Regions from separate parts of the Rothia sp. 27098_8_29 genome, predicted to be linked through region 1. Evidence: riboswitches for the same ligand, from Rfam matches in the RefSeq annotation. Region 1 holds a riboswitch; the other holds the start of a gene.

Region 1 (4,926 bases):
GCTACAGGATTTGGAGCAGGTCTACGTTGTCTCCACAACCGCGGAGACGACCCGCCGCATGGAACGCGACGGCTACCCGGAAACCACTCAGTCTGAAACCACTCAGAATCAGGAGGTGAACTAGCATGGCAAAGCAGCTCCCCATCGAAACCCCCGCCTACGTGGCACGCCGCATGTGGAACTACCTCGCGGCGCATAAGGGGCGAGCCCTCTACACCTTCGTCATCTACATGGTCAGTACCCTCATGGGTGCGGTGGTGCCCCTGCAGATTGGTGCCACCGTGGACGACGTGGTGGCGGGCAAGTTCTCCAGCTACCCGTGGCAGCCGATTCTGATTATCCTGGCGGCGTTCATCGTGCAGGCAATAACCCTCATGGTCTCCTCGTACAGCGCGGCGCGACTGGGTGCGCTCGTCACCCGTGACGCCAACCAGGACACCCTCGACGGCACCCTCGACCTGGACGCACGCACCGTGGAAGAAGCCGGCAGCGGCGACCTGCTCACCCGCGTGACCGACGACCTGTCCTCGGCAGCCAAGTCCGTCAGTGAGGACCTGCTCGGCGCGATTTACGTGCTGCTGTACTTCCTGATCTCCACCATCTCGCTAGCGGTTGTGAGCCCGGCTATGGGCCTGATTATGCTACCCATGATTGCCGGTCTTGCCCTCATCATGTCGAAGATGCTGCCGCTCATGGCGGCACGCAACCAGACCACCCAGGAGCGCGTGAGCGACCTCAACAGCGTGCTGACCGAGAACATTCGCGGCACCTCCACGATCCGTGAGCTGGGCGTTCACACCGCCCGCGAAGACGCCTTCGCCGGTGAGAACAAGCGCCAGTTCGCCGCGCAGCTGGGCATGGTGCGCATCCGCCAGCTGTACTTCACCGTGGACGCTATCAACGCCTGGATCCCCACGATTCTGTGTATGCTCTGGGGTGCCGCCTGCGTGGCTCTCGGCTGGGCAAGCTGGGGCGCCGTGGCGACCGCCTCGGTCATGGTTTTCAGCCTGCGAGTCCTCGCCGACATGCTGAACCACCACGTCAGCAGCCTGCGCATCATGCTGGTGAACATGGGTCGTGTGTTCGGTGTGGTCTCCCTGGCGAAGAAGCAGCGTGAGGCGCGTGCACAGCACCGTGCCGAAGCGTTCGCCGCCGTATCTGATGAAGCCGTGAAGAACCCGGAGTACGCCATTGACTGCACCGACGTCTCCTACGGCTACTCGCCGGACGCCCTCGTTCTGGAAGGTATCAACCTGAAGATTCGCCGCGGTGAGGCACTTGCCCTGGTGGGTCGTTCCGGTTCGGGTAAGACCACCCTGGCTCGTCTGATTGGTGGTTCGCTGACCGCCCTGGAAGGCACCATCACCGTGATGGGCCGCCCGGTCGGTCACGGCGACTTCCCGACCGATGCCGCCGCCGATGGCCGCCCGCGCCTGCTGGTCTGCACCCAGGAAGCGCACGTCTTCTTCGGTACTCTCGCCGATAACTTTACGGTGGTCGTGCCGGATGCAACCGTCGAGCAGATGGGCGAGGCACTGGACGCTATCGGTGCCCGCTGGTGGCGCGACCTGCCGCAGGGCATGGATACTGTCGTGAGCGGCGCGGATTCGCCGCTGACCCGCGACCAGATTCAGCAGCTGGCGCTGGCACGTATTGTGCTTGCTGACCCGCACGCCGTGATTCTGGACGAGTCCACCACTCAGCTGGAGCTCGCGGACGCAACCGAGTCCCTGAGCGCCGTGCTGGCGAACCGTGCGGTGCTGATCATTTCGCACGATGCGCGTATCGCCTCGCTGGCTGACCGCGCGGTCCTGCTGCACGAGGGTAGGATCATTGCGGAGGGTTCACCGGCAGAGATTTTCGCCCTGACCTAAACCCGGCTGATAGTGCCCGGCTGATAGTGCCCGGTACCGTGTGAAGCGGTGCCGGGCACTACGTGTTTAACGGGTGGTTTCCGTACAAGGGTGCACTGAAATCGGCGGCGGGAGCACTCGCAAGAGTGCAAGACTCAAACGAAAATTTCGGAGAGATTCACTTGTTACCCGCAGAACTTTTAGCTACGGAGAATCATTGTGATAACCTGGCAGAGCGATATGGGGTGCCTTGAGACGCCCGCGACCCGCTAACCCGCCCAACTGACCGCCCAACTGACCGCCCAACGAAGGGCTACGGCACAGCGAAGAGCTACAGCACAGCGGGCGCACGAAACGGCGTAATAACACTCAAGGCTGAGAGAATCACCCATTGAACCTGCTCTAGTTCGAACTAGCGAAGGGATTATCGATCATGGCAGAGCAGCCTACCGCGCCCTCGTGCGCACCCACCTCCAACCCCTCGACCCTCTCCAACCCTGCACCCGGCGCGAGCGCCTCCGGAGCATCCGGGGCACCCCAGACAGCTCAGGCACCGCAGACAGCTCGGGTGCCGAGGGTTCTCTCCATTGCTGGAACCGACCCCTCCGGCGGTGCAGGCATCCAGGCGGACCTCAAGTCCATTGCCGCATCCGGCGGTTACGGCATGTGCGTGACCACCTCATTGGTCGCCCAAAACACGTGCGGGGTTCGTGAAGTATTCACCCCGCCCCTGGAATTTTTGACCGCGCAGCTTGCCGCCGTTTTTGATGACGTCACGGTTGACGCCGTGAAAATCGGCATGCTCGGGGACGCAGACACGATCCGTACCGTCCGCACCTGGCTGAGCGAGCACCCCGTGCCCGTGGTCGTGCTTGACCCGGTCATGATTGCTTCTAGCGGTGACCGTCTGTTGCAGGCGGAAGCGGAGCAGGCGCTGCGCGATCTCGTGCCGCTCGTGAATGTGATTACCCCGAACATTCCGGAGCTTGCCGTGCTCTGTGAGAAGGAGCCCGCCCAGACTTTCGATGAGGCACACGAGCAGGCGGCAAACCTTGCGGCGGCGACCGGAACCACCGTGATTGTGAAGGGCGGCCACCTGTGCGGTCAGGACGCCGGTAACACCGCGGTCTTCCCGGACGGCACCTGCGCCCACGTGCGCACCCCGCGCCTGGAGAGCCGCAATACGCACGGCACCGGATGCTCCCTGTCCTCCTCGCTGGCAACCCGCCTGGGCGTGGAACTGCTCCAGCACACTGAAGCCGCAGAACACGCCGCAGGCCAGCAGGGCGTTCTGACCAGCGAAGACACCCACCGCGCCCTGCAGTGGAGCACCCGCTGGCTCCACGAATCCATCGCCGCAGGTGCCGGTCTGCAGGTCGGCTCCGGTGAGGGCCACGGCCCGGTGGACCACACCGCCCGTGCCCGCCGTCTGGAGGCTGCCGCCTCCGCGTACCCGTGGCATCACCTGCTCGCCACCACCGACTCTGAGGGCAATACTCTGGACGGCACCAGCCCGGAGCGTCTGCTGCCGGTCAGCCCCGTGCCCGCCGGTGAAGCCGTCGTAAAGCCCGCCGGTCCCTGGACCGCCGCCCTCTGGGCAGCCGGTGGCGAAACCTGGCACCAGATCCTGGACCTGCCCTTCGTGCGTGCCCTCGGTGAAGGCACCCTCGACGAGGACCTGTTCGCCTTCTACCTGGACCAGGACGCCCTCTACCTGCGTGATTATTCGCGTGCGCTCGCGACTCTCTCGGCGCGTGCTGACATCGCTGAGGCGCAGGTGCACTGGGCCGCCGGTGCGCATGAGGCGATTGCCGCCGAATCGCAGCTGCACGAGGGCTGGCTGGCGAACCGTGCGCGTCTGGGTGGACCCTCACCGATTACGATGGGGTACACGAATTTCCTGCGTGCCTCCGCCGCCGGTGATGACTACGTGGTCGGTGCCGCGGCGATCCTGCCCTGCTACTGGCTGTACGAAGAGGTGGGCGCTGTGCTCTCCTCGCAGAATCACGCGGACCACCCGTACGCGGAGTGGTTGAGCATGTACGGTGGCGAAGAGTTCGCCGCGGATGTGGCGCGTAGCCTCGCGGAGGTGGAGCGTGCGTTTGAGGCGGCTTCACCGGCTCAGCGTGTGCGCGCGGCGCGGGCGTACCTGTCGGCGTGCGTGTACGAGCGTGAGTTCTTTGACCAGGCGCACCGAGCATTGCGTTAGTTTGCCGGGCGCTGCGCTAGATGGCTGGTGCTGCGCTAGCTGACGGGCGCTGCGTGAGCTGATGGGCATTGCGTGAGGGGTTGCACCGCAGCCAGCCCGCAGGTGCTTTAGATGCCGATTTTTGGGCTGAATACCGCGCCGGCATGGCGTGAGATGGGTGATTGATGCTTCACTCAAGCTACCGCCGGTTCGGGGGTTGTGCCGGTTATGCTTAAGGCGTCGGTGAAAACCGTTTGCGGTAGGATTCCGGCCCTCACCCAACTGGCTGATGTACCTGCCGCGCCCGCACCTCTACGGCGTGTAACCGACCAGTTTGGCCCGTCGCAACCACCTCATCCAACCCCCGCGGCGGGCCAAACGCCTTCCTTCTAGCTTTCGCGAAGAATGTTCGGCATAGAAATATCCCGTGCAGATGAGAGTATCTGCACGGGATATTTCTATATATCTAACCGCTGCGGATCAGCCGCGGCGGTTAGTACTTCAGGCTAGTCCATCAGGGAAGGGGAGAAGCGCCTACTTGCTTTCACCCTTGAGCGCACCCACGAGCGGACCAATGACGTCCATGGGCAGCGGGAAGACCACGGTCGAGTTCTGGTCGGCACCCAGCTCCAGCAGGGTCTGCAGGTAACGCAGCTGCAGGGAAGCGGGGGACTGGCTCAGAATGTCGGATGCTTCCTTCAGCTCGCTGGAGGCCTCCAGCTCACCGCGTGCCGAAATGATCTTTGCGCGGCGCTCACGCTCAGCCTCAGCCTCGCGAGCCATGGCGCGCTGCATAGCCTCGGGAATCTCAACGTCCTTGATTTCAACGAGCTCCACCTGAATACCCCACGGCTCGGTGCGCGAACCGATGATGGAACGCAGGTC
Region 2 (4,926 bases), on a different contig from region 1:
GCGAAGCGAGGGCGGGTTCCCTGTAGGAACGAGGGCGAATACCGTCTCCCGAGCGGAACCAAAAACGGAACAAACTACAGCAAGAGCAAACTAGCCCCAGAGGAACTGGATTGTACCCGCCGCAATAGATGCACCGTAGGCAACAGCAATAATGACGGCGGCGGCAATGCTCACGTGCACGTCACGCGGCGAATAGGACGGCACACGAGCCCAGGTGCGTTCGCCTGCGCCGAAGCCGCGCGCCTCCATGGTGATGGCGAGGCGGGAGCCGCGGCGGATAGCCTGCACGAGCAGGGCGAAGCTCTGACCGCCGAAGGTTTGTGCACGCCCAATGAGGGATTGGCCTGCGCCGAGTCCGCGGGCGCGTCGTGCCTGGCCGAGGGCGTTCCATTCGGCGAAGAGAATGCCGACGAGGCGCAGGGCGGCGACGGTGGCGAGCACGAACCGGGAGGGTAGTTTGAAGGTTTGTGCGAGGGAGTCGCCGAGGTCGGTCGGGTCGGTGGTGAGTACGAATGCGAGGGTGGGTAGGACCATGGCGAGGGAGCGGATCATCATGGCTGCACCGACGGCGGCGGAGTCGGTGGTGATGGTGTTGAAGCCGAGGTCGAGGATGGTGGTGCCGCTTTTGGCGCTAAGCATGGCGACGGACCAGCCGGTGGTGATGACGGCGATGAGGATGGGCCAGAAGCGGGCGAGGACGTTGACGGGTCGGAATCCGACGAGGATGAATCCGAGCAGTTCGAGGGCGAAGAGGATTCCGGAGGTGAGGGGGTCGCGCACGATGAGTGCGGCGATGATGAGGGTGAAGGAGACGATGAGTTTTACGCCGGCGTTGAGGTTGCTGAAGTAGCTGGTTCGGTCGATGGTGCCGAAGAAGTCGGTGTTCATGCGTTCTCCTTTCCGGGGGTTGCGGTGGCTTCGGAGGGTTCTAGGGCGGGTAGGGTGATGTGGTTGCCGCCGAGTGCGGCGGTGTAGTCTTCGTCGTGGGTGATGGAGATGACGGCGGTGCCGCCTGCGAGGAGTTCGCGGATGAGGTCGACGAGTTCTGCCCAGGTTCGTGCGTCTTGGCCGAAGGTGGGTTCGTCGAGGATGAGGATTTTGGGTGCGGTGGCGAGTGCGGAGGCTACGGAGAGCCTGCGTTTTTCGCCGCCGGAGAGGGTGAAGGGGTTGGCGTCGAGTAGGTGGGTGAGGCGTAGGTGGGTTGCGAGTTCGTTGGTGCGGGCGGTGAGGTCGTCTTCGTCGAGGGGGTTGCGGGTGAGTGCGGCGAGTCGGCGGGGGCCGAGTTCGAGTTCTTCGCGTACGGTTCCGCGGATGAATTGGTATTCGGGTTCTTGGAAGACGTAGCCGATGCGGCTGAGCATTTGGGCGGGGGTCCAGGTGGGCACGTCCCAGTGGGCGCGGTTTTCGGACTCGCCGCCGCTGTGGTTGCCACCGTCGTAGTTGCGCAGCGCGTCGGTGGCGGTGAGGGTACCGTTGGGTGCGGTGAGGAGCCCTGCGAGGGTGAGGGCTAGGGTTGATTTGCCGGCGCCGTTGGGGCCGAGCACGCTGAGGTGTTCACCGGCGTGCAGGGTGAGGTTGATGCCGCTACGCAGTACGGGCAGGTCGGTGGGTGCAGGTGCGGGGGTGTCGCCGAGGCGTTTGATGGTGCGTCGGCGTGCGCGTCGTTGTTTGGGGGTGGGTTGTGCGCGGGTGATGCTGAGGTTTTCGGCGCGCAGTAGCGCCTCGCCGTGCACGCTATTGCCCGCAACGTCGCCGCCCGCAGCAGTCTGCGGCGCGCGCGGTACGTAGTTGGGTACCCACACACCCGCGTCGATGAGTTCTTGTCGGGCTTCGGTGAGTACGGTATCGGGTGCGCCGTCGTGGGTGATGGTGCCGCCTTCGCCGAGCACGATAATGCGGTCCATGTGCGGCGCCCAGATGCTCACGCGGTGTTCTACGACGAGCAGGGTCGCTCCGGTGGCTTGCGCGGCGGCAAGGATGCTGTCGCGTACTTCCTGCACGCCGGAGGGGTCGAGGTTGGCGGTGGGTTCGTCAAGGATCATGGCGCCGGGGTGCATCGAGAGGATGCCCGCCAGGCCGAGGCGCTGCTTCTGTCCGCCGGACAGTGCGCTGCTGGGGTGGTCGAGGGGCAGGTGGTTGAGTCCTACTGCGGTGAGGGCTTCGGTGACGCGGCCCCAGATTTCTTCGCGGGGTACGCGCAGGTTTTCGGGGCCGAAGGCTACGTCGTTGCCGACGGTTGCCATGACGATGGAGGATTCGGGGTCCTGCTGCATCATGCCTGCGGTGCCGCGCGCTTCGGCGGGGGCTTGCCCGTTGATGGTGATGGTGCCGCCGGCGGATTCGCCGTCGTCATCGTGGAGCACACCGGCGATGGCGTGCAGGAGCGTCGATTTGCCGGCGCCGGAGGTGCCCAGTAGCAGGACTTTTTCACCGGGGTTGATGGTGAGGTTGAGTCCGCTGATGACGGGTTCTGGGCGTCCGGGGTGGTGCCAGCTGAAGTTGTTGAGCTCGATGCGCGCCCCGCGCGGTGTTGCTTCCATGATGGTTCCTTAGCCTTTTGTGTGGCTGCTGTAGTGTGCCGAGTGGTGAGTGGCTAGTTGCTGGTGGTTAGCGGCGGGTCTTGCCGGATGCCAGCGAGGAGAGCACACCGGTCTTGGCGAGGTTCTGCACGAGAATCCACGCGAGGAAACCTGCGATAACTGCACCGGAGATGACGGCGCACGCTACGTAGATGATTGCCTTGAGCGGTTCCATGTCGGGGTAGTAGATGAAGATTTCGTTAACACCCATGAACAGGCCGCTGAGCGCACCGGCGAAGATGGCGATAGTTGCGTTCCAGCGGCGGTAGCGGAAGATTGCGAAGGCGATTTCAGCGCCGACGCCCTGGAAGAAGCCTGCGATCAGGATTTCGCCGCTCCACGCGCCGCCGGTGAAGAGTACGGAGATGAACGCTGCGACGATTTCGCCGAAGAGCGCGGCACCGGGCTTGCGGATGAGCAGGCCGCCGAGGGTACCGCCGAGCAGCCATGCGCCGGCGACGATGGGGCGGAATTCGGGTGCTGCTACGAGTGCGGTTTTGGCGGCGGGGCCGACTGCGATGTCCCAGATCCAGAAGATGACGGCGCAGGCTACTGCGATAACTGCGGCGATAACGATTTCGTTGACTCGCCAGCGCAGGTTCGGCTTCTTCGCTTCTTCCTGGGTAGATGCCTGGGAGGCGGGGGTTGCGTTCTGTGACATTGGTGGTCCTTCCGTCGTTGGAAGGGGAATGTCCTCGCCCTCTGATTGGACGAGGGCATTGAGAAGAAATTCGACTCCCTACGCCGGTACTAACCGGATCAGGTTCGAGGGTCTGCTTAGCACTCTCAGCGCCTCGGTGGCGCTCCCCTGTCGTGTGGGGTTCCTTGTCCGTACCGTTGTGGTGCGGGTGGGAACCCAGGTTCGATTGTAGGCTTGTCTGGCTGTTCGTGCCAATTTGCCGCTTTTTGTTTCGTTCTTCTGCCCACATTACAGAATTGCACGGTGTACAATTTTGGGACGGAGAGGCTCCAAGGCGGCACGAACGCCTTAAACCCTATACGCTAGGGAGTGGCGCTCTTTTCTCACCCAACCCCGAAGGGGTTCACGGGCAGGACGCCGCATCGTATACAGCTAAGGAGATACATATGAACCCCGTCGCTAAGCTTGCTCTTGCGGGTATCAACATGGGCGCTGCTGCCCTGGTTGGTAAGGGCCTGGGCGCAGCCTGGACCAAAGCTACCGGTAACCAGCCTCCCGCCATTTCCCACGAGTCTGAAGATACCCTGCGTCAGGTCATCCTCTGGACCGTTCTGACCTCCGTCGTGGGTGCTGTGGTGAGCTTCGGTATTGCTCGCCTGCAGCGTCGTTTCTTCAACTAAGACTTTGCGCCTTCCGCGCGAAAGTTCATGAACTAGGCGGTACGTATCTTCGCTCGGTACGTACCGCCTGGTGTTCCCTCTTCAGCACGCCCTCCCCACTTCAGCCGGTTTCACGCCGCCGCTACGCTGAAGCGCCACCTCGGCATCCGAAAGCACAACTATGACTATTTCTTCTCCCCGCCGTAAGACGAAGGCTCAGCGTAGGGTCGTTGACCACGCGAACAGCCGCCGTTCGGTCGCGTCCTGGGTCATGTGGGATGTTGGTTCGTCGAGCTTCGACTCGATTATGACGACCTTCATCTTCACCGTGTACCTGACCAGCAGCTACTTCGGCACGCCCGAAGAGACTTCGTCGGCACTGTCGCTGGGTCTGACCGTTGCCGGTTTCCTCATTGCGATTCTGGCACCGGTCACCGGTCAGCGTAACGATAAGTCCGGCAGAGGCATCTTCTGGCTCGGTGTGAACACCATGCTACTAGTCGGTTCGATGGCGGCGTGCTTCTTCGTGGGCCCCACCCCGCAGTACCTGTGGCTGGGTGTCACCCTGATTTCTGCGGCAAGCGTGTTCAGCGAGTTCGCGTACGTGAACTATAACGCCGTACTGCCGCGCATCTCCCACCCGGAGAATATCGGTAAGATTTCGGGCGCCGGATGGGCTGCCGGCTACATTGGCGGCATCCTGGCGCTGGCTGTGGTGCTGTGGGGTTTTGTGCTTACCCCCGAAGTGCTCGGCCTGACCACCGATAACGCCCTGAATATCCGTGCGGTCGCGCTATTCGCCGCCGCCTGGTGCCTCATCTTCTGCGTGCCGCTGCTGGTGCGTATGCGCACCCGCGAGCGCTTCCTGCCGGAGGTGCTGCCCACCCGCGAACTGCGTTTCCTGGAGCTCGGTATGGAGCGTCTCTCCCCGGCTCGTCAGGGCGGTCTGCTCGCCTCCTACAAGGCGCTGTGGCGCACCATTAAGCGGCTGAAGATGACGTCCCCGCAGACTCTGTGGTTCCTGATTGCTTCGGCGGTGTTCCGTGAT

The links. A riboswitch is a leader RNA that binds a small molecule or an ion and turns the genes downstream of it on or off. The one in region 1 is predicted to bind thiamine pyrophosphate.
Region 2: linked by a shared signal. The riboswitch ahead of O3649_RS05995 (ECF transporter S component) and the one ahead of O3649_RS03795 (bifunctional hydroxymethylpyrimidine kinase/phosphomethylpyrimidine kinase) in region 1 are both predicted to bind thiamine pyrophosphate.

The regions. Positions count from the first base shown of each region.
Region 1 is NZ_JAPWAI010000001.1:969,927-974,852, reverse strand. It holds gene O3649_RS03805 (ABC transporter transmembrane domain-containing protein) at 1-124, shown strand, start outside; gene O3649_RS03800 (ABC transporter ATP-binding protein) at 126-1,874, shown strand; TPP riboswitch at 2,085-2,295, shown strand; gene O3649_RS03795 (bifunctional hydroxymethylpyrimidine kinase/phosphomethylpyrimidine kinase) at 2,287-4,062, shown strand; gene O3649_RS03790 (slipin family protein) at 4,576-4,926, opposite strand, start outside.
Region 2 is NZ_JAPWAI010000003.1:7,617-12,542, reverse strand. It holds gene O3649_RS06005 (energy-coupling factor transporter transmembrane protein EcfT) at 91-888, opposite strand; gene O3649_RS06000 (ABC transporter ATP-binding protein) at 885-2,540, opposite strand; gene O3649_RS05995 (ECF transporter S component) at 2,608-3,240, opposite strand; TPP riboswitch at 3,299-3,399, opposite strand; gene O3649_RS05990 (DUF4235 domain-containing protein) at 3,666-3,899, shown strand; gene O3649_RS05985 (MFS transporter) at 4,060-4,926, shown strand, end outside.